DNA from 3 places in the Pseudoalteromonas thalassia genome. Region 1 is predicted to be linked to each of the others. Evidence: predicted binding sites of a transcription regulator. Region 1 holds the regulator's gene; each other region holds the start of a gene.
What was found. Region 1 encodes FliA, which starts transcription of late flagellar genes. Its sites were predicted from a motif close to CTAAAGNTNNNNNNNNNNNNGCCGATA; they were not measured.
Positions count from the first base shown of each region.

Region 2: the regulator FliA is predicted to act here: its motif matches at 1,852-1,878, upstream of AAEU31_RS20165 (DUF5610 domain-containing protein).
Region 3: the regulator FliA is predicted to act here: its motif matches at 4,103-4,129, upstream of AAEU31_RS07800 (VC2046/SO_2500 family protein).

Region 1 is NZ_JBMMUE010000001.1:205,029-213,457, reverse strand. It holds gene AAEU31_RS01040 (flagellar motor protein) at 1-437, opposite strand, end outside; gene AAEU31_RS01035 (protein-glutamate methylesterase/protein-glutamine glutaminase) at 430-1,569, opposite strand; gene AAEU31_RS01030 (chemotaxis protein CheA) at 1,633-3,909, opposite strand; gene AAEU31_RS01025 (protein phosphatase CheZ) at 3,925-4,692, opposite strand; gene cheY (chemotaxis response regulator CheY) at 4,710-5,093, opposite strand; gene AAEU31_RS01015 (RNA polymerase sigma factor FliA) at 5,134-5,844, opposite strand; gene AAEU31_RS01010 (MinD/ParA family ATP-binding protein) at 5,871-6,731, opposite strand; gene flhF (flagellar biosynthesis GTPase FlhF) at 6,724-8,205, opposite strand; gene flhA (flagellar biosynthesis protein FlhA) at 8,226-8,429, opposite strand, start outside.
Region 2 is NZ_JBMMUE010000027.1:15,918-24,346, reverse strand. It holds gene murI (glutamate racemase) at 1-637, opposite strand, end outside; gene AAEU31_RS20165 (DUF5610 domain-containing protein) at 704-1,822, opposite strand; gene trmA (tRNA (uridine(54)-C5)-methyltransferase TrmA) at 1,987-3,084, shown strand; gene AAEU31_RS20155 (2-thiouracil desulfurase family protein) at 3,087-3,542, opposite strand; gene AAEU31_RS20150 (thiol:disulfide interchange protein DsbA/DsbL) at 3,600-4,238, opposite strand; gene AAEU31_RS20145 (thiol:disulfide interchange protein DsbA/DsbL) at 4,257-4,880, opposite strand; gene AAEU31_RS20140 (serine/threonine protein kinase) at 4,911-5,885, opposite strand; gene ccoG (cytochrome c oxidase accessory protein CcoG) at 5,951-7,381, opposite strand; gene AAEU31_RS20130 (hypothetical protein) at 7,649-8,008, shown strand; gene AAEU31_RS20125 (hypothetical protein) at 8,008-8,211, shown strand; gene AAEU31_RS20120 (UPF0149 family protein) at 8,208-8,429, opposite strand, start outside.
Region 3 is NZ_JBMMUE010000005.1:9,021-17,449, forward strand. It holds gene AAEU31_RS07780 (carbohydrate binding family 9 domain-containing protein) at 1-1,284, shown strand, start outside; gene cysK (cysteine synthase A) at 1,479-2,447, shown strand; gene AAEU31_RS07790 (hypothetical protein) at 2,640-3,035, shown strand; gene AAEU31_RS07795 (DUF6172 family protein) at 3,096-3,395, opposite strand; gene AAEU31_RS07800 (VC2046/SO_2500 family protein) at 3,553-4,068, opposite strand; tRNA gene AAEU31_RS07805 (tRNA-Tyr) at 4,181-4,265, shown strand; tRNA gene AAEU31_RS07810 (tRNA-Tyr) at 4,310-4,394, shown strand; gene AAEU31_RS07815 (M48 family metallopeptidase) at 4,434-5,114, opposite strand; gene AAEU31_RS07820 (ion channel) at 5,216-6,196, shown strand; gene AAEU31_RS07825 (GGDEF domain-containing protein) at 6,193-7,263, opposite strand; gene AAEU31_RS07830 (PAS domain S-box protein) at 7,400-8,429, shown strand, end outside.

The sequences.
Region 1 (8,429 bases):
TACACTCTGCTAACTTCAAGCAAGCGCTCACGTTCAAGCATTAAGTCGATTTCTAGCGTATCTCTAAGTCTATTCTCATCAATACCGTCAACTAATAAGTTCAACCCTTTTGCCGCGTAGGGGTCTGAATGAGCAAGTGCTTCAGACTCTAATGATAAATAGCCCTCTTGCCTCGCTTTATGTGACCAGCGTTTTACTTGCTCAATGGCGGCATCGATATCATGATATGGAGGAAAAAAAACCCAATGACTAATTTTAAGTGTTTTTGCAAAAACACTGCCTGGGGTTTGCAGCATCACAGCACCTAAGGTACCGCCAAGTACGATGACTAGCGCAGGCCCGTTGAATAAGGCTGTTACCACTCCTCCTTCTAGCGCATAACCAAAGGCAATTGCGCTGACAGCAACGATTAAACCAAGAAAGGAAAGCTTATCCACAGCCAGTCTCTCGCGTTAAACGAGCCGCAACATCATTTAATGCAAGACTTTCACTGGCAAGGCCTGCATTAGCAACAGCTTGAGGCATACCATATACGACACTCGTTTTTTCGTCTTGAGCCCAAATTGTCGCACCTGCTTGCTTGAGCATGCGGGCACCATCTCGGCCATCAGCCCCCATTCCCGTTAACACGACAGCTAATACATCTGCCCCGTACGCTTTGGCTGCACTGGCAAAAGTAACATCAACACTTGGTTTATAAGTAATACGAGGACTATCGTCTTCAAACACGCGTAGCGTACGTGAGCTGCCACGTCCTTCTACCAGCATTTGCTGACCACCCGGAGCTAAATAAGCTGTGCCAGCAACCAGTCTATCGCCTTGCTGTGCTTCTTTTACGTTAATTTTACACAAGCCGTTTAGCCGTGCAGCAAATGCCGGAGTAAACGCCGCAGGCATATGTTGGATAAGTAAAATAGGATGCGGAAAATTAGCTGGTAATTGCGTCAAAATAGTTTGCAATGCCACAGGACCACCCGTTGACGTACCAATTGCGACCAACTGATATTGTTTACCTGAAGCCCGAATGTTACTTGCAGCAGATGGCGATGAAGAGCCCGCAGTCGGTGTTGAACGACTAAAACTGCGATCTGGCTGTACAATACCGCTGCTGCGTGAACTGGTAGAAGTTGACGGTCTTACAATAGGTGCTGGGCGGGTAAATCGAGAGATTCTACGACGGCCAATCTCTTTTACTTTATTTTGTAATAATGCAATTGCATCTTCATTATTACGTGCAATGTCTTCAAATTTCTTTGGTAAGAAATCAAGCGCACCGGCATCTAATGCATCAAGAGTGGCTGTTGCACCATCACGAGTAAGCGATGAAAACATTAAAATAGGCGTGGGTGTGGCTGCCATAATTTCTTTAACGGCACTTATGCCATCAAGTACAGGCATTTCCACATCCATGGTAATTACATCAGGCTTTAGTTCTCGGGCCTTATCAACCGCTTCGCGCCCATTTACTGCAAACCCTATTACCTGAATATTGCTGTCTTGCTCTAATATTTCGCTCACTCTACGGCGAAAAAAGCTTGAATCATCAACAACTAATACTTTGACTGCCATTGGCACTCTCTTGTTATTTATCGTATTTAATGCAGCCTATTGGCTGCAAATTACTATTTCTTATTAGCCAACGTAGTGCTTGAGCATACTCGGTACATCTAAAATTAACGCAATGCCACCATCTGATGTGATTGTTGCACCAGCCATACCAGGTGTACCTTGAAGTAATGCATCAAGAGGTTTAATTACGACCTCTTCTTGACCAATCAATGAGTCAACAACAAACCCTACTTGCTTGGTACCAATTTGCACAATCACCACGTGACCTTCTGCTTTTCGCTCTTGGCGGTTGGCTCCTTTCACTAACCAGTGTTGTAAATAGAAAAGCGGAATCGCTTTTTTACGCACAATAATTGTTAGCTGACCATCAACAACGTTAGTTTTAGTTAAATCAAGATGGAAAATTTCGCTAACACCTGCAAGTGGTAATGCGAAAGTTTGCTCACCTACCACAACCATAAGGGTCGGTAAGATAGCCAGTGTTAATGGCACCTTGATTTCAAGCGCAGTACCTACTCCCAATTCTGACTGGATATTAACCGAGCCATTAAGCTGGGTGATCTTCGTTTTTACTACATCCATGCCGACACCACGGCCTGAAATGTCAGAGATCTCTTCTTTCGTTGAGAAACCCGGTGCAAAAATTAGATTATAAGCCTCGGTGTCAGATAAACGACTTGCTTGATCATGGTCAATAACCCCTTTGCTAATCGCTATTTTCTTCAGCTTTTCAGCATCCATACCTGCACCATCATCACGAATGGTCAGTAAGATATGGTCACCTTCTTGAGATGCCGATAAAGTGACAGTACCTGTGCGAGGTTTACCCGCAGCTTCACGCACTTCTGGCATTTCAATACCATGGTCAACAGAGTTACGCACTAAGTGCACCAATGGATCTGCTAACGCTTCTACAAGGTTTTTATCTAAATCTGTTTCTTCACCAACCAACTGCAGATTAATATCTTTTTTCAAGCTACGTGCTAAGTCTCGTACTACGCGAGGGAAGCGACCAAATACCTTTTTAATTGGTTGCATGCGGGTTTTCATTACCGCACCTTGCAAGTCTGCTGTAACCACATCAAGGTTTGAAATAGCTTTGCCCATTGACTCACTGTTTGTGTTATTAGCAAGGCTCACTAATCGATTGCGCACTAATACAAGCTCGCCCACCATGTTCATAATTTCATCTAGGCGTTTTGTATCAACACGTACAGTGGTTTCGGCCTGAGGTGGCGGCGCTTTTTTCGGTGCAGCAGCAGACTCAGGCGCTTTAGCTGGTGCAGGAGTCGCTTTACTTGGTGCTGCTGGTTTACTCGGTGCAGCTTGTTGTGGCGCAGCTTTAGCAACAGGTTTCTCTGCTTGCGTTGGTTTCTCTGGCTCTACGTTCGGTGCGGCTGTTGGGGTGCTTTCAAGTGACTTTGGTGCACTCCCTTTGCCATGTAATTCGTCAAGTAATGCTTCAAATTCATCATCACTGATCTCGTCATCACCATCACTACTTACACTGGTGGTGCTAGGAGCAGCAGGTTTTGGAGCTTCAGGTTGAGGGGTATCGGGTTGTTTAACTTCACCAAAACTGCCCACACCATGAAGTTCGTCTAATAAGCTATCAAACTCATCGTCGGTAATGTCATCACTATCATTGCTGCTTGAATCGAGAGTTGCAGCTGCAGGTCCTTGACCTTTACCATGTAACTCATCAAGTAAACTTTCAAATTCGTCTTCAGTGATTTCATCAATATTCTGTGAAGCACTCTCTTGGGCTAAACCACCACCATCAAATAGCATATCAAAAGCAAACGGGTCGCTTTCATCAATATTATCAGTGTTTATGTCGGCTGTTACATCAGCAGTATCAACAACAGGTTCTTCTACTACTGGCTCTTCAGGTGCAGGGGTTGTGTCTTCAATAACACTTGTGTCTTCTCCTGCAAGCTCTTCTGCTGTTGGTGGCTGACTTAACTTGTGAAGTACATCAAGTAGAGCAGGATCGGCTGGCTCTGGTTGCTCACGATTTTGAATAGTTGAGAACATTTCGTTGATGGTATCAAGAGCTTGAAGAATAACATCCATTAATTCAGGTGTTACACTACGCACACCTTGGCGAAGTAAATCGAAGACATTTTCTGCACCATGACAAGCGTCAACAAGCTCTGTCATACTCAAGAAACCTGCCCCACCTTTTACAGTGTGGAAACCTCTAAAAATTGCGTTAAGTAAGTCTTTGTCTTCTGGGTTGTTCTCAAGCTGAACCAATTGTTCTGACAAAAGCTCTAGAATTTCCCCTGCTTCAACAAGGAAATCCTGTAAAATATCTTCATCGACTTCAAAGCTCATGCAGTTACTCTCCTCTTAGAAGCCCAAACTTGATAATAGGTCATCAACTTCATCTTGTCCTGAGACAACATCATCACGTGACTCTGCATCAATAATTGGCCCTTCAGGACCTGCTAGCGTATCGCTTGTTGCAGGTGCTTGTTCTGTGGCCTGTTTTTCTTGTTTTTGCTGACCATCTTCTTGACTGCCGAATACAGTTAAGAGATTAATTAAACTGTCTTCAACTTCTCGTACTAGTTCAATAACACGGCGAATTACCTGACCAGTTAAATCTTGGTAGTCTTGTGCCATAAGCACATTGGTCATCAAGCCTTGTAATTCATCAGTTTTAGTATGAGAGTTGTTCATGAACTTATCTAAGCTATGGCATAAGGTTTTAAACTCACCAAGCTCAATTTCTCTGTTCATCAATCGATCCCACGTGGGCTTGATTGTTGCAATTTCATCAGCAAGTTGTTGTGCAATAGGTAAACTTGCCTCAACAGCATCCATGGTTTTATTTGCTGCATTTTCTGTCATTTCCATGACATAGTTTAATCGCTGTTTAGCGTCGGGTATCGCATCGGTAGTTAAATCGGCGAGACGAGTATCAAGATCAAAGTTCTTTAACGCTTCATGCAATTGACGCGTCAATTTACCGACTTCGGCAAACAACTCTGATTGTTCTTTTGATGCGGCTTCAAGAATTAGCTTATCTGCCTTCTCTTGTTCACCTTTTTCAAGATACTCAACAAGTTGACGAGCTTGCTCTAAACTTATATGAGGCGCAGCAGGTGCTGACATAAGCCTCTCCCCTTAGATTAACCTAAACGTTCAAACACTTTTTCCAATTTGGTTTTAAGTGTCGCAGCAGTAAATGGTTTAACAATGTAGCCATTAACACCTGCTTGAGCAGCAGCAACAATTTGTTCTTTTTTCGCTTCAGCTGTTACCATTAAAACAGGAATGTGTTTAAGGCTATCATCGGCACGTATAGCACGTAACAAGTCAATACCTTGCATGCCAGGCATATTCCAATCTGTTACAACAAAATCAAATTCTTGATTTTGTAGCATTGGTAATGCTGTTGAACCATCATCAGCTTCCTGCACATTGGTAAAACCTAAATCCCTTAATAGATTTTTAATGATACGTCTCATTGTAGAAAAATCGTCAACAACAAGAATCTTCATGTTTTTATCCAAAACATCCTCCGGTGAGGTTTGAACCTATATTTACTTACTACTAATTAATCCAGTCATTGATTTTTGCTTTGAGCTTAATCATCGCCTGACCATGTATTTGACTCACACGCGACTCGCTAACATCGAGTATGTGTCCTATTTCTTTCAAGTTCATTTCATCGTTGTAATACAAAGACAAAACAAGGGCATCTCTTTCTGGTAACGATTGGATAGCCGTTAATAGAGACTGGTTAAACCGCTCATTTTTAACGTTATTAAACGGTTTGTCTAGTGCTAAATCATGACCCATTGGTGTTATTACGTCTTCATCAACACCTAAATCCTCGATACCTAATACTTTACTAGAATTAACGTCATGTAGAATATGATGGTACTCATCTAGTGTAATATCAAGTTTTTCAGCAACTTCTGTGTCTTTGGGCTCGCGGTTTAGGGTACTTTCTAATTCAGCAATTGTTTCTGCGACTAGACGTGCATTTCGATGCACAGAGCGTGGTGCCCAATCGCCTCGACGGATTTCATCAAGCATTGCACCGCGAATTCTGATACCTGCAAAGGTTTCAAAACTTGCACCTTTACTAGCGTCGAAGTTTTTTGACGCCTCAATAAGGCCGATCATGCCTGACTGAATTAAATCATCGAGCTGAACACTAGCAGGTAAACGAGCAATCAAATGACACGCCACTTTTTTGACTAAAGAGGCGTGCTTTTCAACAATCGCATTTAAATTCTGTGCTGATTGATATCCCATCGCTTTATTCACCGATGTTGTCATAGTTAGCCGTTTACTAGTTTCTCAATAAAAAATTCTAAGTGACCAGACGGTTGGTTAGGGATCGGCCACTTAACTGCTTTCGTTGCTAATGTTTTAAACGCCACCGCTGCTGGTGAGTTTGGAAATAACTCAACGATAACCTTTTGACGTCGCGTAGATTTACGCATATTTTCGTCATAGGGAATCGTTGCGACTAATTCCATAGAAACATCTAAAAAACGATCCGTTACTTTTGAAAGTTTAGCAAATAATTCTTGCCCTTCACGCATGCTACGCACCATGTTGGCAACAATTTTAAATTTATATACACCATGCTCTCGGCTTAACACTTTAATAAGCGCGTAGGCATCTGTAATTGAGGTAGGTTCATCACATACAACCACAACGACATCTTGTGCTGCACGTGAAAAGCTTAATACCATGTCCGAAATACCTGCGGCGGTATCGACAATTAAAATATCAAACTCGGTGTTTAATTCGCTAAAAGCGCGAATAAGGCCTGCATGCTCAGAAGGAGTTAACTCAACCATGCTTTGCGAGCCAGACGTTGCTGGCACAATTTTAATACCAGCAGGGCCTTCTACAAGAATTTCATCAAGCTCACATTCGCCAGATAAAACATGAGATAAATTACGTTCAACACGTAAACCAAGCATCACGTCGCAGTTTGCCAATCCTAAATCGGCATCCAATACTAATACGCGGTTTCCTTGCTGACCTAATGCAATTGCAGTGTTGAGTGATACATTCGTTTTGCCCACACCACCTTTGCCGCCAGTAACAGCGATAACTTTAACGCCACTATTATTATTTTGATTCATTTTGCGCAGGCCGCTTGCTTGATCTAATACTGTGTTAATCATACATCCCTACTGTGTTCGACGCTACTGCTTGACGTCGTGAATGTTGTGCTTTTGCTCGTTTTAAATACAATTGTTCAGCTTTTTTCACTAGTTTTTCAGCATTCGCTACGCGAATATCTTCTGGAACACGCTGACCATTAGTAAGATACCCTATTGGCAGACGATTTTGAATCGCTATGCTAATAATCTCACCTAAACTCAACGATTCATCCAATTTAGTGAAGATACAGCCACTTAGCTGAACCTTTTTAAAGTGTCTTACGGTTTCTTGTAGCACATTAATTTGTGCTGTAGCACTCAACACTAAATAACTACGAATATCAACTCGCTGATTACGCATTAAGGTATTAAGTTGCTCAGTTAAGCGTAAATCACGTTGGCTCATACCTGCAGTGTCTATTAATACTAGACGCTTATTTCGTAAATGGTATAGCACTTCAGCCAATTCATTGGCATCTTTTACTTGCTTCACACCACAACCAATAATACGGCCATAAGTTGCAAGTTGCTCGTAGGCACCAATACGGTAAGTATCAGTCGTAATAAGCGCCACTTTATCGGCACCATATTTTTGTGCACCAAGTGCTGCGAGTTTTGCAACAGTGGTTGTTTTACCAACACCCGTAGGGCCAACTAAAGCGAATACACCACCTTGACGCAGGATTTCGTTATTCGTTGTATGCATTTGGTTTTCAACCATTTGCAGAAGTGCTTGCCAAGCTTGTTGACGTGATACATCGTCAGGAATAAAACAGGCCATTTGCTCTGCAACGTCACGCTCAATACCCATACCAGCTAAACGGTCAATCATACACGCACGAGTCGGATCGCGACGCGCCATATCTTGTTGCATTAAGCCTGATACTTGATGTTCAAGTAATTGACGAATGGCATTCATTTCTTCGCGCATTGTCGCAATTTCAGATTGGTTTGCCGGCGCTGCTTGTTTGCGCTCTGTAGGTGTATCTAGATCATCAAACCCTGAGTCTAAGTCATCATCAAAACCTAAACTGTGCGCTTGTGTTTGCATACGTGGAGCAGCTTGCTCTTGATAGCGTGGTTTTGGAGCATATTCAGGACGAGGTTGGTCATAACTTTGCTCTTTAGGTTGATAGTGTTCACTCGTATCAATACCAGACTGACTGAACATTGACGCCAGCTCTGGCGAACGAGGGCGTGGGGCTTGACGCTCTAGTAACGCTTGTAAGCTATCGGCAACTTTTGCTTGCGGCTCAGGCTTGGCACGCATTGGCTCTGGTTTGATAAAGTTATGCTGTGGCGCAGGTGCTGATTGCACTGGCGCTGGGTTTGCTTCTGCTTTCGGGGCTGCTTTGTCATAATCAACAGCTGCAACGATTTCAACGCCGTTGGCTAGCTTTTTGTTTGACATAATTACCGCATCAACACCTAACTCGTCTTTCACTTCCTTGAGTGCTGTGCGCATATCTTTGGCAAAAAAACGTTTAATTTTCATGGTTCAACCCCTTTACTATCCTATTGTTGGCCTACTGAGCTGACAATCTTAATCTGTCTTTCGTCTGGTACCTCTTGGTAAGACATCACCCTTAAACCTGGGATGGTGTACTTAACGAAGCGAGATAACACAGTACGTAACATTCCTGACGTTAACAGTATCGAAGGTTCACCGGCCATTTCTTGGTTTTGATGCGCTTCGTTCAATGATTGTTGAAGTCGCTC
Region 2 (8,429 bases), on a different contig from region 1:
CAATCGCTTTGCCTGAATCAATAAGTATAATCCGTTGTTTGTAGTAATTACTAATCGCGCTGGCAAGTAATGGAAAGTGCGTACAGCCAAGTACCAACACATCTATCTCTTCTGCTATCGCTAAATCACTCAATACTTTTGCAAGCTTTGCTTCATTAAGTATCTGCGTATGAAATAGTGCTTCTGCAATTTCCACAAGCGTCGTTGAACCATATAAGCTGACTCGAGTGCCTTGGCTATGAGTACTAATTAAGTTTGCAGTATAGCGGCTCTTGGTTGTTGATGGGGTTGCCAATAACCCGATATGTTTACTTTTACTTATAGCGCACGCAGGCTTGATCGCTGGCACTACACCGACAACTTCTATATTGGTATAAGGTCGAATTGCCTCTAAGGCTGATGTTGAAGCGGTGTTACAGGCTATTACTAGTATATCTACCTGCAGCGCTCTACTTTCTATAAAGCAAAGTAAAGCAAGTAAGCGGTCAATAATGGTTTGTTGGCTTTGAGAACCATAAGGTAATAATGCATTATCCATGAAATAGCTATAATCAGCATTTGGGATCAATGCTTGGATCTGTTCAAGTACAGTGGTTCCGCCTATACCTGAATCAAACACCATAATATGGACTGACAAACTGCTTACCTCGGATCATCAAAGGCCAGCAGTTTGCCATGCAGTTTTAGAAAAAGAAAGTTGCGGTTATGAGTCTTGCTCAGAAGCTGAACGCAACTTGTTCATTTGCTCGAACATTGCTTTGGTATAATCAACTAACTTACTGACTTCCTCTTTGTCTTGATTCAACCATTGTAAGATACCAGCTAGTTCATTTTGCAAACCTATGTCGCCGGCTTTATTAAATGCCTGTTTTAGGTCGTCATTAAACGGCGCTATTTTCTCGGCGACTTCTTTTTCAGGAGCTGGTTTATATTCTTCATAGCCTTTTATCGCAGCCACTGTTTTGGTTTGTTTCAGATCCATCGTAAAGCCAACGAGTTGTTCATTACCTAAGTTCAACTCTTTCGCTTGTTCAAAGGCTTCTTCTAATGAACCAGAGAAGAATGTCTCACTGACACTTTGCAAGTCTTCCATCAATTCATTGATAGCTTGTTGCTCTTGCTCATTTAAATCACCATTGACTGTCATCGAAAATGACAAGTCGCGTGATTGCGAAGATTCACTAACAAACGCTTCGTTATCGCCATTTTTACTATAGCTACTTGCCGATTTACTTTCATAGGCATCTGCAAAGCTAATACTTACTTCATCACCTTCAGCCGTTGTAAAAGTGTATTCTGCGTTATTACTTAAACTAAGGTATTGGGCTTGGCTTACTGAAACTGCGTTCGGTTTAGGGTTGAATAAATCATCTTCTAGCTCATCTATACCTTTATAGATGCCTTCTTTAGATTTTTCGATGCCTTCTTTTATATCATCATTAAGAATGCCTGACTCTTTGAGCTCATCATACGCATCGTCGATACCCATTTGCACACCTTTGCGTGCATCACCTAGCATGCCTTTGAGTTTTTCATCATCAGCACCATCGGCTTTTGCTTTGCGAAGTGCACCACCAACAAAGTCGAGTACGTTTTTAACGATCTCTTCAAAATCAAATAGCGGTTTATCTTTTTTCTCTTCAGCTTTAGGTAAGCCAAGAGCTGCAGCTAGTTTATCATCAAGTACTTTTGCTGCCAGCTCTCGCCCGCGTTGCTGATAACTGTCTTGACGATTTTGAATGGCAGGCTGCTGCAGTACCTGTTTGCCATTGTATTTATTCACATTTGTATTAGGTATATAGCCTAGATTGCCAATTTTCATGATCCGACTCCATGTTATGGTTATCTCATTATCGGCCAAAAACCACATAACTTAAGTTTTTTGTATAAAAAAACGACACTAAAATAAATAACAAAACTAGACAAATCCTCAGCGCTCCCTACAATAGCGCCGTTATAAAGCTAAGAGATAAAAGGTAATCAGCCATGGCGGTTATAAAAATTGATACAACTCAATACGATGCACAATTGAGTGAGAAAGAGCAGCGCATCACTAACCAGTTTCGACGTTTTGGAGTCGAAAAATTAGAGGTGTTTGGCTCTGATCCTATTCATTACCGCCAACGTGCAGAGTTTCGTGTATGGCATGAGGGTGAAGACTTATTTCACATCATGTTTGATCAGCAAACCAAAGAGAAAATTCGTGTTGATGAGTTTGACCCTGCAGCACCTTTAGTAGGTGAAGTGATGCAAGCCATGATCGAAAACTTAAAGGGCAGCGAAATTCTGCGCCGTAAGTTATTTCAAATTGATTACCTTTCTAGCCTAAGTGGTGAAATCCTTGTTAGCTTGTTATATCACAAACAATTAGATGAGCAGTGGTTACAAGCAATTAAAGAGCTGAAAACAAAATTAAGCGCACAGTTTAAAATTGATTTTATTGGCCGTGCACGTAAGCAAAAAGAAGTGATTGGTAACGATTACGTCATTGAGCGTCTTAATGTAAACGGTAAAGAATTAATTTATCAACAAGTCGAAAATAGCTTTACGCAACCGAATGCGAAAGTGAATATCAAGATGCTAGAGTGGGCACAAGCGCTATGCCAGCCACTTAGCAATGACTTACTGGAGCTATACTGCGGGAATGGTAATTTCTCAATTGCCCTTGCGGGTTCATTCGACCGGGTATTAGCCACAGAGATTTCAAAATCATCGGTTTACTCAGCGCAATACAATATCGCGCAGAATAAAGTTGAGAACTTAGATATCATTCGTATGTCGAGTGAAGAGTTTACTCAAGCGATGAAAGGCGAGCGTACTTTCTCTCGTTTAGATGGCATTGACCTGACAAGCTATAACTGCCAAACAATCTTAGTAGATCCACCACGCGCAGGCATGGACACGCTAACGTGTGACTTAGTTGCTAACTACGACAATATTATTTATATCTCGTGTAATCCAGACACCCTTGAGCGTGACCTTGATCACCTATGTAAAACCCATGAAGTAAAACGTTTTGCGATCTTCGATCAATTCCCTTATACCCACCACATCGAATCAGGTGTGTTTTTGCAACGCAAATAAAATCATTTCTCTGCCAGCGCAGCAAATAGCGCTGGCAACTGCTGCTCGCTGTAGACTGCTATATTATTCTCGGTTAACAGCTTTGCAGTTAATCCCATGCCTGAAATTTTCTTTCCAGAATGACTACCATCGTAAATAGTATTGCGACCGCATGAAGGACTTGACTCTTTTAATAATGCATAACGAATGCCCTGCTTTTGACAAAGCTTAAGTGCTTGTTCTGCGCCGTAAGCAAATTGTACAGTTACATCCTGCGAATCTTTGGTAAGTACTCTTCCTGCTTTTATTTCTGCAGGCGGTCTTGGCGTGGGCAGCCCACCAGCTACTTCAGGACAGAATGCGATGAGCCTTCCCTGCTGTTTGAGTGTTTCTAAGCCTGGATGAAGTAAATTTTGCGATTGCCCATCATAACGAACAGGGTTTCCTAATAAACAACTTGAAACTAATAATTTTTGCATGTGCTGTACCAACAAAAAAGCTCCGCGAACGGAGCTTTTATTTTAATTAAGCTAAGCTTACTTATCTGCTAGGTAATTAATTAAACCAGCCATGCTTTTAGCATCGCTAATACCTGAGTCTGCACCTAAGATTAAACGATATTTACCATTAACGATAAAGGTTGGAACGCCTTTTAAAGCACCTTTTTGTTGATAGTATTCTTGATCACGTGCCATTTTAGAGGCCATCGTGCGTACAGAAAAACTGTTGTAGTACTTATCAAAGTCTTCTGCTGTTACACCTTGTGAAACGAAGATGTCTTTCATATCAGCTAATTCATTAATGCGTGCACGCTTACCATGAATATGATTAAACACAGCCGCGACTAATGCATCTTTCTGTGGTAATACATTCGCTATTGCATAAGCTTGCGCTAAGATAGTTTGAATTTCTGGATCACGAGGGCCGGAAAAGTTCACATGACTCTTTTTGAACTTAACACCTTCTTTCAGAAGCGTTTTAAGCTCTTTTACTACTGGCTCGAAGTTATTACAATGCGGGCAATAAAATGAAAAGAACTCTTTTACTTCTGGCTTTTTAGAAGCGCGTGCATCAATTGTTTCATAATGCTTCCCTTCTTCGTATTGCGCTGCCGTTGCATTAGCCGCTAAACCTAGCGTCATAGCCATTAATGCAGCCTTTACTAACTTGATCATTACTTCATCACTCCAACATTATTGTTTTAATAAAAATGCGACTAACTCATCAAGCATCTGTTGGCTCTTGATGGTATTTAAATTAATTTTATATTTATCATTAACGATAAAAGTAGGTACACCTGTTAATGCGCCCATATCTGAGTACTGCTGTTGCTTGTCACGCATTGCCTTCTCTGCGCTGATCACTGGCATACTCGCAATATCAGTATCAAACACGTCACTTGTAATACCGTTAGTGGCGAGTAATGCTTTAACATCTTTTAGGTCTTGAAGCAGTACACGTTGCTTGTGGATGCTATTAAAAATTTGGTCAGCAACTTGTTCACCTTTACCATGCTGTTTAGCAATTAGGTAAGCATAACTTAGGTTACTTTGTGTTTGCTTTGAAACACCACCTAAAAAGTTAACATGGCTTTTTACAAACTCTGTGCCTTCTGGCAATTTAGACGCAAGCGCTTTTGCAACTGGCTCAAATTGAAAACAATGTGGACAATAGAATGAGAAAAACTCTGTAACTTGCGGCGCTTTACTTTTTTCAACGTTTAATACTTCGTATTGATTTCCCGCTTCAAAATTCGCTGCTAATGCTGCGAATGGTAAACATAAAATAAGTAGACTTAACTTTAATTTTTTGAACATTGTTTTCTCGTCTCTAATTAAATTTAAAATTTATGGTAATAATTTTAACGGCGCTTCTTGTAACGCTGCAAGTTGTTCTTTTAGGGCTAATATTTGCTGTTCCCAGTATTTGTCTTCAGCAAACCAAGAAAAGTTCCGAGGAAATGCCGGATCATCCCATCTTTTTGCAAGCCAGCCCATATAATGAACCATGCGCATCGCTCTGAGTGGCTCAATTAACTTTAATTGGCTGTGATCAAAGTCACAAAATTCTTCATAAGCAGCCACTAAGGTGTCTAACTGTAACAGTTGATTGTTACGATCGCCACTGAGCATCATCCATAAGTCTTGAATTGCAGGACCTTGACGACTGTCATCTAAATCAACAAACATCAATGCATCACCTGACCACAATATATTTCCAGCATGACAGTCGCCGTGCAGGCGGATAGTTTCAACATTTTTATACTGCTCGGTGGTTTCTTTGATAACTAAATCTAAAATTGTATAAAAAGGGTTTTCAAGTGACATGGGCACCAAGTTACTTGCTTGTAACTGAACTTTAGCTGTCTGTAGGTATTCTTCGCAACTGATCACCGGACGATGTTTAAAAGGAGCGGCTTTTGCTACTTGGTGCATTCGTCCGATTAAACGGCCAAGCACATCGAGTTGATCTAAATTATCAACTTCAAAAATTCGACCACCAACACTTGGAAACAAAGCAAATAAATAACCATTATGTTCAAATAAGCTTTGCCCATCTTTTAGCACTGGTGCAACAACAGGCACCTCTGCATCGGCCAACTCAAAGGCAAATGCATGCTCTTCTAAAATTTGCTCTTTACTCCAACGCTCAGGTCGGTAGAACTTAACGACATAACGATGACCATCTTCTGCTTTAAATTGATAAACACGATTTTCGTAGCTATTTAAAGCCAATAAACCTGATTCAGCATAAATACCTATACTCTCGACTGCATCTAAAATTGAATCAGGCGTCAGGTCAACAAAACTAAATTTACTCATAATGTCTCATCATATAAAAAAAGCGGGAAAACCCCGCTTTTTATTCATCTGCTCAGTGTACTGAATTATTGTCCTTTAAAGAAGTTACTCGACTGCGAAATCTGCACATCTGGCTGACCATCAACAGAAAGTATAAATTCGAACTTAGTCATCGGTTTCTTCAAATCATAGGGATCAACAACCAGTGATAAAGGTACGTTATACGATTCGCCAGATGAAACGGTAAAACTTTGCTTACCTATGTATTCAAAGTTATCTAACCCTTCAACACTAATATTAAACGTCTGGTCGTACTGAGCTTTATTGATCACTTTTAGTGTGTAGGTGTTTTCGACCAAGCCGTTAAAGTCAACTCGGTATAACTGATTACGGTCGCGAATAATGTCAAAATCCATTGGTTTTCGCATCGCAATATTAGTGATCAAAGCACCGGTTAAGATTACTAAAATAACGAGATAACCAATTAATTTAGGACGCAACGCATGAGTTTTATTATCTGGCGTTTCTAAATTGCGCTCTGTAGTGTACGAAATAAGCCCGCGTGGATAATTCATTTTATCCATTACTCCATCACATGCATCTATACACGCACCACAGTTAATGCACTCATATTGTAAACCATTACGAATATCGATACCGGTTGGGCACACCTGCACACACAAGTTACAGTCAATACAATCACCTAAGCCAAGCTCTTTTGGATCTTGTTTACGTGAACGTGGGCCACGGCTTTCACCGCGCGCTTCATCATAACTTACCGTGAAGGTATCTTTATCGAACATCGCTGATTGAAAGCGTGAATAAGGACAAATATGTAAACACATAATTTCACGCATCCAACCCGCGTTACCATAAGTACACACCGCAAATACCGCTAAACAAATATACGAATACGCTGTTGCATCAAGCGTAAACAGATCAGGTAGTAGCTGGCGAATAGGTGTGAAGTAACCGACAAAGGTAAAGGCGGTATAAAGTGAAAATAACCACCAGCTGGTGTGCTTCGCAGTTTTACGCCAAAATTTATCAAAGTCCATAGGACGCTGATCAAGCTTTTTACGTTGATTGGCACTACCTTCAAACTTTTCTTCAAACCAAATAAAAATAAAAGTCCAAACAGTTTGTGGACAGGTATAACCACACCAGACACGTCCATAAAAAGTAGTCACTAAGAATAATGCAAACGCTGCCAGCATTAAAATGAAAGCAAGGATAGTCAAATCTTGCGGCCAAAGCGTCAACCCAAAAATATTAAATTTCTGACCTACTAAATCAAACAATACAGCTTGTTGGCCGTGAAAATTAATCCAAGGAAGAAGCATAAACGCAAGCATGCCTACAAAGCCAATTCGCTGCCTAAGTAATTGATGTAAACCTGTTACAGCTCTTACATAAATTCGGTTACGTGGATTAAACCTATCATCAAGGGAAGCATTTTCCGGTTTTTGGATTTTTACTTCCGTTGGGATATTTTTAACTTTAATTTGTTTATCCATCAAAATTCCTCAACGCCACTAGGAAATATGTTTTTCATTTATAGGCTTGCAAAATCAACTAAGCAAATCAGAATACATCTCATTACATTCAAAGATTTCTGAAACTTCTAACCTATCGTTGCTATTATACTCAATCTATAAAAAATTTCAGGTTTTGATCTCACCTATTATTTTTAACTATTTAATCTTATCTGCTTGCTTTTAAAACAACCATTTTATTAAACTTGTCACTAAACCTCCTTTACTTAGATCAAAGATGATTGTGTTATGAAAAAATTTCTTATTTTAGTGCTTATTGTTTTAGCATTGTTCACGATTGACCACCCTTTGATCAAAGAGCCTAGAGAGCGCTTATTAGGCGATGGCATAAGCTTGCTTTCTGATGCTAGTAAAGTAAATCGAAGCCCAGCTGCTAATCTAGCTAAAAGTAATATTAAGACCCAACTTAATTTATCAAACTCTGAGCTAGAGTATGTTGAAGACACATTTACAACCGATGAAAAGCTGCAAGTATTCCATTTGCATTACTGCCGAGAAAAAGATATTAATTTATACTTTTACGGCGAGCGCCTAAACCGCGTGTGTAGTATTGTCGCAAATGCATTGGAAGAAAGGTTAAACAAGTAGTGGATTTTTCAGCGCTTAATAAAAGAACGAGTGACTCATTTGCAAAGCAACGCAATATGCTAAAAAAGCTGAGCAAAGGACAAACCTTGTACTGTGAAACTTGTAAAGGTGCCCTCACCTTAGATTTAAAAACAGATCAACCAGGTAAAGGCGTTGTGCGCTGTGCAAAAGGTTGCACAGATATTCTATTAGAGCTGGGTTAATTCCAGCCCTCATCATTATAAAGCTGGCTATTTACCGCAGCCACCTCTATTAGTTCAGCAAAACCAGTGGCAAACTCATTCATTACTTCATATTGCTGCTGGCAAAGCTGTCCTTCAGATAAACCATTTTCGGTTGCAATAGCGGCGATTTCAGTACTTTCAATGGTAAAAAAACCTAAGCTCTGTAAGGCGGTTGCTAATGCTTCTTTGAGCTCATC
Region 3 (8,429 bases), on a different contig from region 1:
TTTGCCGGTTTTATTGCCAATGATACGCAAACCAATGTGTTGATCCCGGGCAATTTAGGTTCATCTCTTGTCGCCCTTGACGAGAAAAGTGAAAACGGTGCTCTGCGATACCGATACGACTTTAAATCAGGGTTATCACTTGGTTCAACAGCAACTCACAGACAAAGTGATGATTATAGAAACACGGTTTATAGTATTGATAGTAAATACAAACCAACAGTGAACGATGTTTTCCTAGTACAAGTATTAAAGTCACAAACGCAATACAGTCAGGACTTTATTGACGAGTTATGTGATGGTGATAACTGTTTACAACCTGAGCAAGTAATTTGCGAATTAAATAGTGATTGCGACTATAACGAAAGTGTACTTCGTGTTTTAAGTAAAGAACAACAATCGGGTACTGGCTACTATGTTAAGTATCAACATGATGAGAAGTACTGGCGTGCATTTGCTGACTATAATTATCGCGATGCTGATTTAAGAGCTGACTTAGGTTTTATCTCGCAAGTTGATTTTAAAAAGTTTACTACAGGTGGCGAATACCGCTGGTATGGTGATAAAGGTAATTGGTGGAACCGCGCTAACCTGTATGCCGATTGGGATATTACCCACAACGAAAATAATGAACTTCTTGAAAAAGAAGCACAAACCAGCTTTTCTGTCAGCGGCCCATTACAAAGCTTTTTTGAAGTCTCTGTTGAACACCGAAACCGTACAGGTCTTCGCCACGATAAATCACGTTTAGATATAGACGGCAACACAGATTTATTTAGCGAAAATGGCGTTGGCTTTTACAGTGATTTTAAACCAACCGCTGGGGTCTTTGCTTCTTTATATATGTATACAGGTAATGCCGTTGACTTAGCCAATAACCGCACTGGTGATAAGTTTCATATACGCCCGGTACTGAATATGAACCTTGGTAAACATTTTGAAGTACGTTTACGTCATACTTATGAGCAACTTGAAGCTGATGGTAGCGAAGTATTTACCGCAAATTTAAGTGATGTGCGGTTAACTTATCAGTTTAACGTGAATAGCTTTTTACGCCTTGCAGTCATTTATACCGATTTAGAACGTAATCAAGCTAATTACATTGATGATGTAGATAGCCAATATAAAAAGTTAGCCACCCAGTTATTGTATTCTTACAAACTGAACCCGCAAACAGTATTCTTTGCAGGTTACTCTGATAATGGCTATCAAGATGATGAACTTTCATCGATAACTAAAGAGCAGCGTACCCTATTTGCTAAATTTAGCTACGCTTGGTTACTTTAAGACTCCATGAGCGCACCTTTCGGTGCGCGCCCTTCTTTTCTCACCTTATTACTAAATGCTATAAGCCTATTCGCTATATGTTATAGCCAAACTTTACTTTCGTTTTTTAATAGTCACAGTAAAGTGTGACTATTACAGATCAATAGCCTAAGCTAGTTGATCACGATTGAATAAATTGCTTCCAAGGGAACACTATGTCTAACATTTTTGAAGATAATTCATTAACAATTGGTAATACACCGATTGTAAAGCTTAACCGCGTAACCTCAGGTAATGTTTTTGCTAAAGTAGAATCACGTAACCCAAGCTTTAGTGTTAAATGCCGTATTGGCGCTTCAATGATCTGGGAAGCAGAAAAGTCAGGCGTATTAACCAAAGACAAAGAGTTAATCGAGCCGACTTCTGGCAACACAGGTATTGCACTTGCGTTTGTAGCAGCTTCTCGTGGCTATAAATTAACCCTGACTATGCCTAATACGATGAGCCTAGAGCGTCGTAAACTATTAAAAGCGTTAGGTGCTAACCTAGTTTTAACTGATGGCGCTAAAGGTATGAATGGCGCGATTGAAAAAGCAAAAGAAATTCAAGCAAGCGAGCCTGGAAAATACATTCTTTTACAACAATTCGAAAACCCAGCTAACCCAAAAATTCACTTTGAAACAACGGGTCCTGAAATCTATGAAGCAATGGACGGTAAAATCGACATCTTCGTAGCAGGTGTTGGTACGGGTGGTACTATTACCGGTGTTAGCCGTTATTTGAAACTCGAGAAAGGCCTAAACGTGCAATCTGTTGCTGTTGAGCCAACTAATTCTCCAGTTATTAGCCAAACCTTAGCTGGTGAAGAAATTAAACCGGGTCCTCATAAAATCCAAGGTATCGGTGCTGGCTTCATCCCAGGCAACCTTGATTTAGAAGTTGTTGATGCCGCTGAGCAAGTATCAAATGAAGATGCAATTGCAATGGCTCACGAGCTTATGAAAAACGAAGGTATTTTAGTAGGTATTTCGTCTGGTGCTGCAGTGGTTGCTGCAAAACGCCTTGCTGAAAAACCTGAAAATGCGGGTAAAAACATCGTTGTTATTTTACCAAGTGCTACTGAGCGTTACTTATCTAGCCCATTATTTGCTGAAGAATTCAGTGAAAAAGAGTTAGTTCAATAACAAGTGCAGTTAATTTAAGAAAGGATGCCAAGGCATCCTTTTTTATTGCCAAGCAAAAATAAATCCCACATTTTTACTAAGTTAACTTTACATCTCAGTCATTTAGTCACACACTTAAAATTATTTAATCTAGCAAATCAAAGCATAATGAAAAACGTACTCCTAATTTTTGCTCTATTGAGTAGTTGCTTAATGTTGGGTTGTGGCTCTGAAGAGTCACCTCAGGGCGAAAAAAATACCCCAGGCAACACAGCCACGCTTTATTTTGATGCACTGTATAACCAAAACGATTTAAATCAAGCCATGGAATACGCAACTCCAAAAATGGCTCGCATTATGAAATCTTATGGCACCGCAAACCAATTCGCTCGTAACCTAATTAACATGCAATACGACGAAGTTGTAATTGAAGTTGATATGACCAATATGAGTTTACGTGAACAGTACGGTGATAAGGCTAATATTAATTTAATCTTTACGGGTTACTTCAACGGTAAAAAAGTGGATGATATGCGCAGTGTAAAAATGATACGCAAAAAAGGTAATTGGTATATAGAAAAGATTAACGCCGATCCTTTTGCTCGATAGATGGTTATCTTAAAGTAAAAATGGGCCTAAAAAGGCCCATTTTTTGATTCCGTGTATAAATTACTCTTCATCAAATTCTTGGTGTTGACGCTGTGCAGGACGCGCTAAGATCTCAACATAAAACGATGTTAAGCCTTTGGCTTCAATATCACTAATACATTTATTAATCTCTGCTACGTGAACAACTTCGGCTTCATCCGCTGATTCACCAAACTTACAGTCAAATGCCCAATAATCAGCACCAGCTGGGAGTGTTTTATTACGCTCACGTTTCAAATATTTTTTTACTTCGTGTTTGGCTGCATCAACCATGCGAGGGTACTTAATCTTCTCGTGGTTAAGCGTGAATGTCTTCTTCATTATAGTCCTAATAGCTTGGTTCAATGACAATGGCGCTAAGCCATAGGCACACAGTATAACAAGGCCATAAAAAATTAGCTGTATTTTTTCTAATGTTGCTTGAATTTACTTATTAAAGTGTAGATTAATTTATTTATGTGACAATGTAGTTAATCAATTAGGCTGAAATTAAATGCAAAGATTGATGAATAGCATCTTCTGTTAAACTATCGTAAAAAGCTGCAGCGTCAATTTGGGCACGCTCAGTTGATTGATTTTTATCAAGGTAGCGTTTTCTTACTGCGGGCTCACAATTGTCTATCACTTCTAGTGGAATGTGATTTTTATCATCTCGAACATGCAATGGCTCAGGTGCTAAACAATGACGTAAGCGAATGTCTGAAAGACCACCTTGAAGTAATCGAAGAGCATTATCTTGACCAATCAACATATCAAATTGCTCTGGAGCTAATGATTGCTTAGGACCTGCCCCTAACTGGGCTCTAAGCACCTCTTCTGAAACGTGAGGATTACTTATTTCTGTTTTAGGTAGATGAAATTGACTAAAATCAAGTGCGTCATGTGAGAGCATTGCTAATAATAATGCAAACTCACCAGAGCGATGTTCATGAACACTTTTATTAAGACGATTATCGAGGTGACTCTCATTGAGCAACAAACCATCAACTTGCATAGACTTTAGCCAAATAGATTCCAGATTAATCAGTTATCGGCATTAATCCAATTTTCTTTAGTTTTTTTCTTTACTTAAATAACCAGTTTGCTATTATCAGCGCCGTTGCATTGGAGGGGTTCCCGAGCGGCCAAAGGGATCAGACTGTAAATCTGACGGCTCAGCCTTCGCTGGTTCGAATCCAGCTCCCTCCACCACTTCCTTCTGGTAGTGGGGCCAAATGCAATAGTAAAATCTGTGTGGAGGGGTTCCCGAGCGGCCAAAGGGATCAGACTGTAAATCTGACGGCTCAGCCTTCGCTGGTTCGAATCCAGCTCCCTCCACCACTCTTTACTCTTTCTAGCTTTACTCTTTCTAGCTTATCGCTACCAACTCAAACTACTGCCATTTTGTTTCAACCATTGCTCAGCGTTTTTATAGTCTGGATAAAACTGTCTAACACGTTGCCAAAACTTAGCACTGTGATTCATATGTTTAAGATGAGCAAGTTCGTGTACAACCACATAATCAATCACCCATGTCGGTGCACTCGCTAAATGTAAATTAAAGGTCAGCTCTCGACGCTTATTACAACTTCCCCAACGACGTTTATAATGTTGAATTTTAAGCTTTGTGGGTAGAGCTTCAGACATCTGCAAACAATAATCATGAACACGCATTTCGATATAACTCTCTAGCTTTTCGTGTAAAAACTGCTCGAGCAGTGCTAAATAGTTTGCTTCTTGATGTTTGACCCGTGATGAAATAGATAAAATAAGCCGACACTGTGCATCTTGTTGCCAAGTGCTTTTAGTGCCTTTAGCAAATACTATCGGCACATTTTGTCCAAATAACTTAATCGCCGCGTTTACAAGAGGAAGTTGGCGGCGTTCAGCATGAATGGATTGTTTGGCAATTTGTTCATCGACCCAATCTTGCTTGGTCTTTAACCAGGCATCAATCTCAGTTTGTGGAACATAAAAAGGCGCATAAACAGTGAGTTTCTGTTCAGCAACTTTAATTGCCACTGTGGTTCTGCGTTTACTGCGCTTTAGGGTGTAGTTCAACAAATATAAGCCAATTCAATTAATAAAAAGTATGGATTCCATTTTACCCTGTAAAATAACTGCTAATCTATAAGGATGACCAACAAATAATTTTCATGTTTATGTCTGATAAACCTTGTTGTAGTTATACCTCGCCTTCAGGAAAGAAATGCTTGGAAACCGATATGGGGTCTGGATTCTGTTTTTGGCACGATAGTAAGTTTGATAAGTCAGGACTAGATCTAACCCAGAAATTAGAGCGTTATGCGAAAAAAGGCGGTTTACTGCATGGGTTACAGCTAAAGCGCGCTAACCTCAGTGGTCTTAATCTTATTAAGCAGGATGATGAGGAGGGATATGACCTATCCTATTGTAACTTTTATCGAGCAAACCTATCAGGCGCACACCTTTTTAATAACAAAATCGCTAACGCATCATTAATGAAAGCAAATCTTCACGATGCCAGCTTACATTATTGCGATTTAAAGAATACAAACTTATTAGGGGTTAAGTTTAATGATAGTCGTATTGACAATATCGATTTAGGCGAGCATTTACTGCAAGAAGCACAGGCCATTAAAGCTCGCAAAAATAGACATTATGATGAAGCTCGTGACTTATTCGAACAATCCGAAGAGATATATCGAAACTTAAGGAAGGCATCTGAAAACCAAGGACTTTTTGAACTGGCTGGCAACTTTACTTATAAAGAGCTTAGAATGCGCCATGCCCAATATCCAAAAGGATCAACAAAACAAATTACGTCGAGTTTTATTGATATGCTTTGTGGGTATGGTGAAAAGCCTGAAAACGTTATTCGCTTTAGCCTTTCGCTGATAATCTGCTGCGCAATTTGTTACTTTCTATTCGGTGTCAGCTATAGCGATACAATTTTGCAACTTAGCCTTGATAACACTTGGCAAGACAACTTATCTGCCTTATTGAATAGTTTTTACTTTAGTGTAGTAACATTCACAACGCTTGGATACGGAGACATAACTCCCATAGGTTTTTCACGATTTATTGCTGCATTAGAAGCGTTTTGTGGTAGTTTTTCTCTCGCTTTGTTTGTGGTTGTATTCGTTAAACGTATGACTCGCTAAAGCATAATGTATGAACCAACGTGCTTTTTTGCTTGATACATTTTTTTATCTGCTCGGTTAATTAGTTCTTCTGCATCAACAGTGCTATCAAGTGGGGCTGCGATTATGCCAACACTTAAATGTAATTCTGGATACTGCTCCTCAAAAATACCTATTAGCTTTTCACAGATATGGGTTGCACTAGCAACTTCACAATCTGGCAAAATGATGCAAAATTCATCACCGCCGTAACGACATGGAACGTCTATTTCACGAATATTTTCCAACAAATATTGGCCTATGTACTTAAGAACTTCATCACCTTTTTGATGGCCTTGCGTATCGTTGATTGATTTAAAGTCATCTAAGTCAAAATAGACAATTGTAAGCGGTGATTTATGGCGCCGAGCTCTTGCTAAGTCACGCTGTAAAAGCTCTTGCATTACGCGTCGATTATAAAGGTTCGTGAGAGGGTCTAGTTTAGCCAGCTTTTCAAGCTCTTGAGTTCGTTGTGCGACCTTTTCTTCAAGTCCTTTTGCGTAGACTTCTGTTCGACGTTTTGCGTTCTCAATCTCTCCAACTAAGCTATCTATGTAAGTATCAAACACTAAGGTAGTATCAAAATAAATTAATCTATCAATAACCGTTAGAGTTTGTTGTAATTCAGCGTGGTCACTAATCTTTTCTCTAAGCACATCAAAGATCAGTTCTTTAAGCGTACAAACTGCCGACAAATAGAGTTTAGGTTCTACCCCAATACGTTTGTGAACCATACCTATTCTTAGTCTATTGTTGACATATTCATGCTCATAGCGACCACAAAATAAATCAATAATATATTGACGCTGCGCATCTCTTAATCGGGTTAATGTATCGGCATCACCAATTAACAATGATATTTCATCGACTTCTGTTTGCTTTTTATAAAAATCACTCACCACATCTTCAATCGCTGATTCAATAATTGGTTTGTAATTAATTAGTGATGATAAACTTTTCGAAGTGAGCCCCAGTAAACTCATTCTGTGCTGAATTTCAACGTCGTTAATTTTCATTTGGTCTACTAAAGTCTGTTCAGTTCTACGCATTTACCACCTCAAAATACTCCTTTTTAACTAAATATAGCCAAGGAATTAAAACCTACGAAGTTTAGTTAGAGTATTTTCTCAAAATAACTAACAATTTATATTAGACTAGTTATAAAGGCAGTGACGAATAAATATGATGATAAATACGTTTTTTATAACCGATCAAAATCCAAGCTTAATTGTTAATGGGATCTACGACCCCACATTAGTGACGCTTTCAATCGCAACAGCTATTTTTGCTGCCTATTTTTCACTTTATATTATAGATTTAGCAAACAAGACTGAGTTTATCTCTTACCAAAGGTTAGGCAGTGCAACGGGCGCATTAGTAATGTCTGGTGGGATATGGAGTATGCATTTTATCGGTATGCTCGCTTTTTCTCTGTGTACGACAGTTAATTACGACCCCACACTCACGTTTTTATCCTTCCTACCGGCATTTTTAGCTTGTTACATATGCTTTTCAATCTTCAGGCGCCATTATATGTCGGGTATTCCGCGTGCAATTAAATTGGCCTTGGGATCAGTTTTACTTGGAGCAGGTATTGGCACAATGCACTATACAGGCATGGCTGCGATGGAGATGAGCCCTCTGCTTCGCTATGACCCTAGCTGGTTTTCAGCCTCCATAATTGTTGCTGTCCTTTTATCTTTTATCGGGTTGTATTCACGTTTTCATTTGAGTGATCACTTCAAGGCACTATCAGCGCTCCAAAATCGCCTTATTTGCGCCATTATATTTGGTTTTGCAGTATCAGGAATGCATTACATGGGTATGGCTGCAACTCGGTTTGTAGCCACATCCCCTCTGCTATCTGAAAATGTCCAAACATCGCAGCTGGTTTTTATTGCAATTAGCGTCTCATTCGCCACCGTATTACTTACCACTCTAGTCGGAATATTTAACGGTATAGTGCGTTTTCGCTTGCTACTCGCTGAAAAGTCTGCAGAAGAATCTCGTCTAGAAGCCATTTTAAGCACTGCTGTTGATGGTATTGTGACTATCAACATCAAAGGAGTGATATTGAGCTTTAATAAAGCAGCAGAGAACATTTTTGGCTGGCAGCAACACGAAGTGTTAGGCAAAAATGTAAAAATACTAATGAATGATGATATTGCAGCTCAACATGATGACTACTTATCAAATAGCAGTAATCATGAAGTTA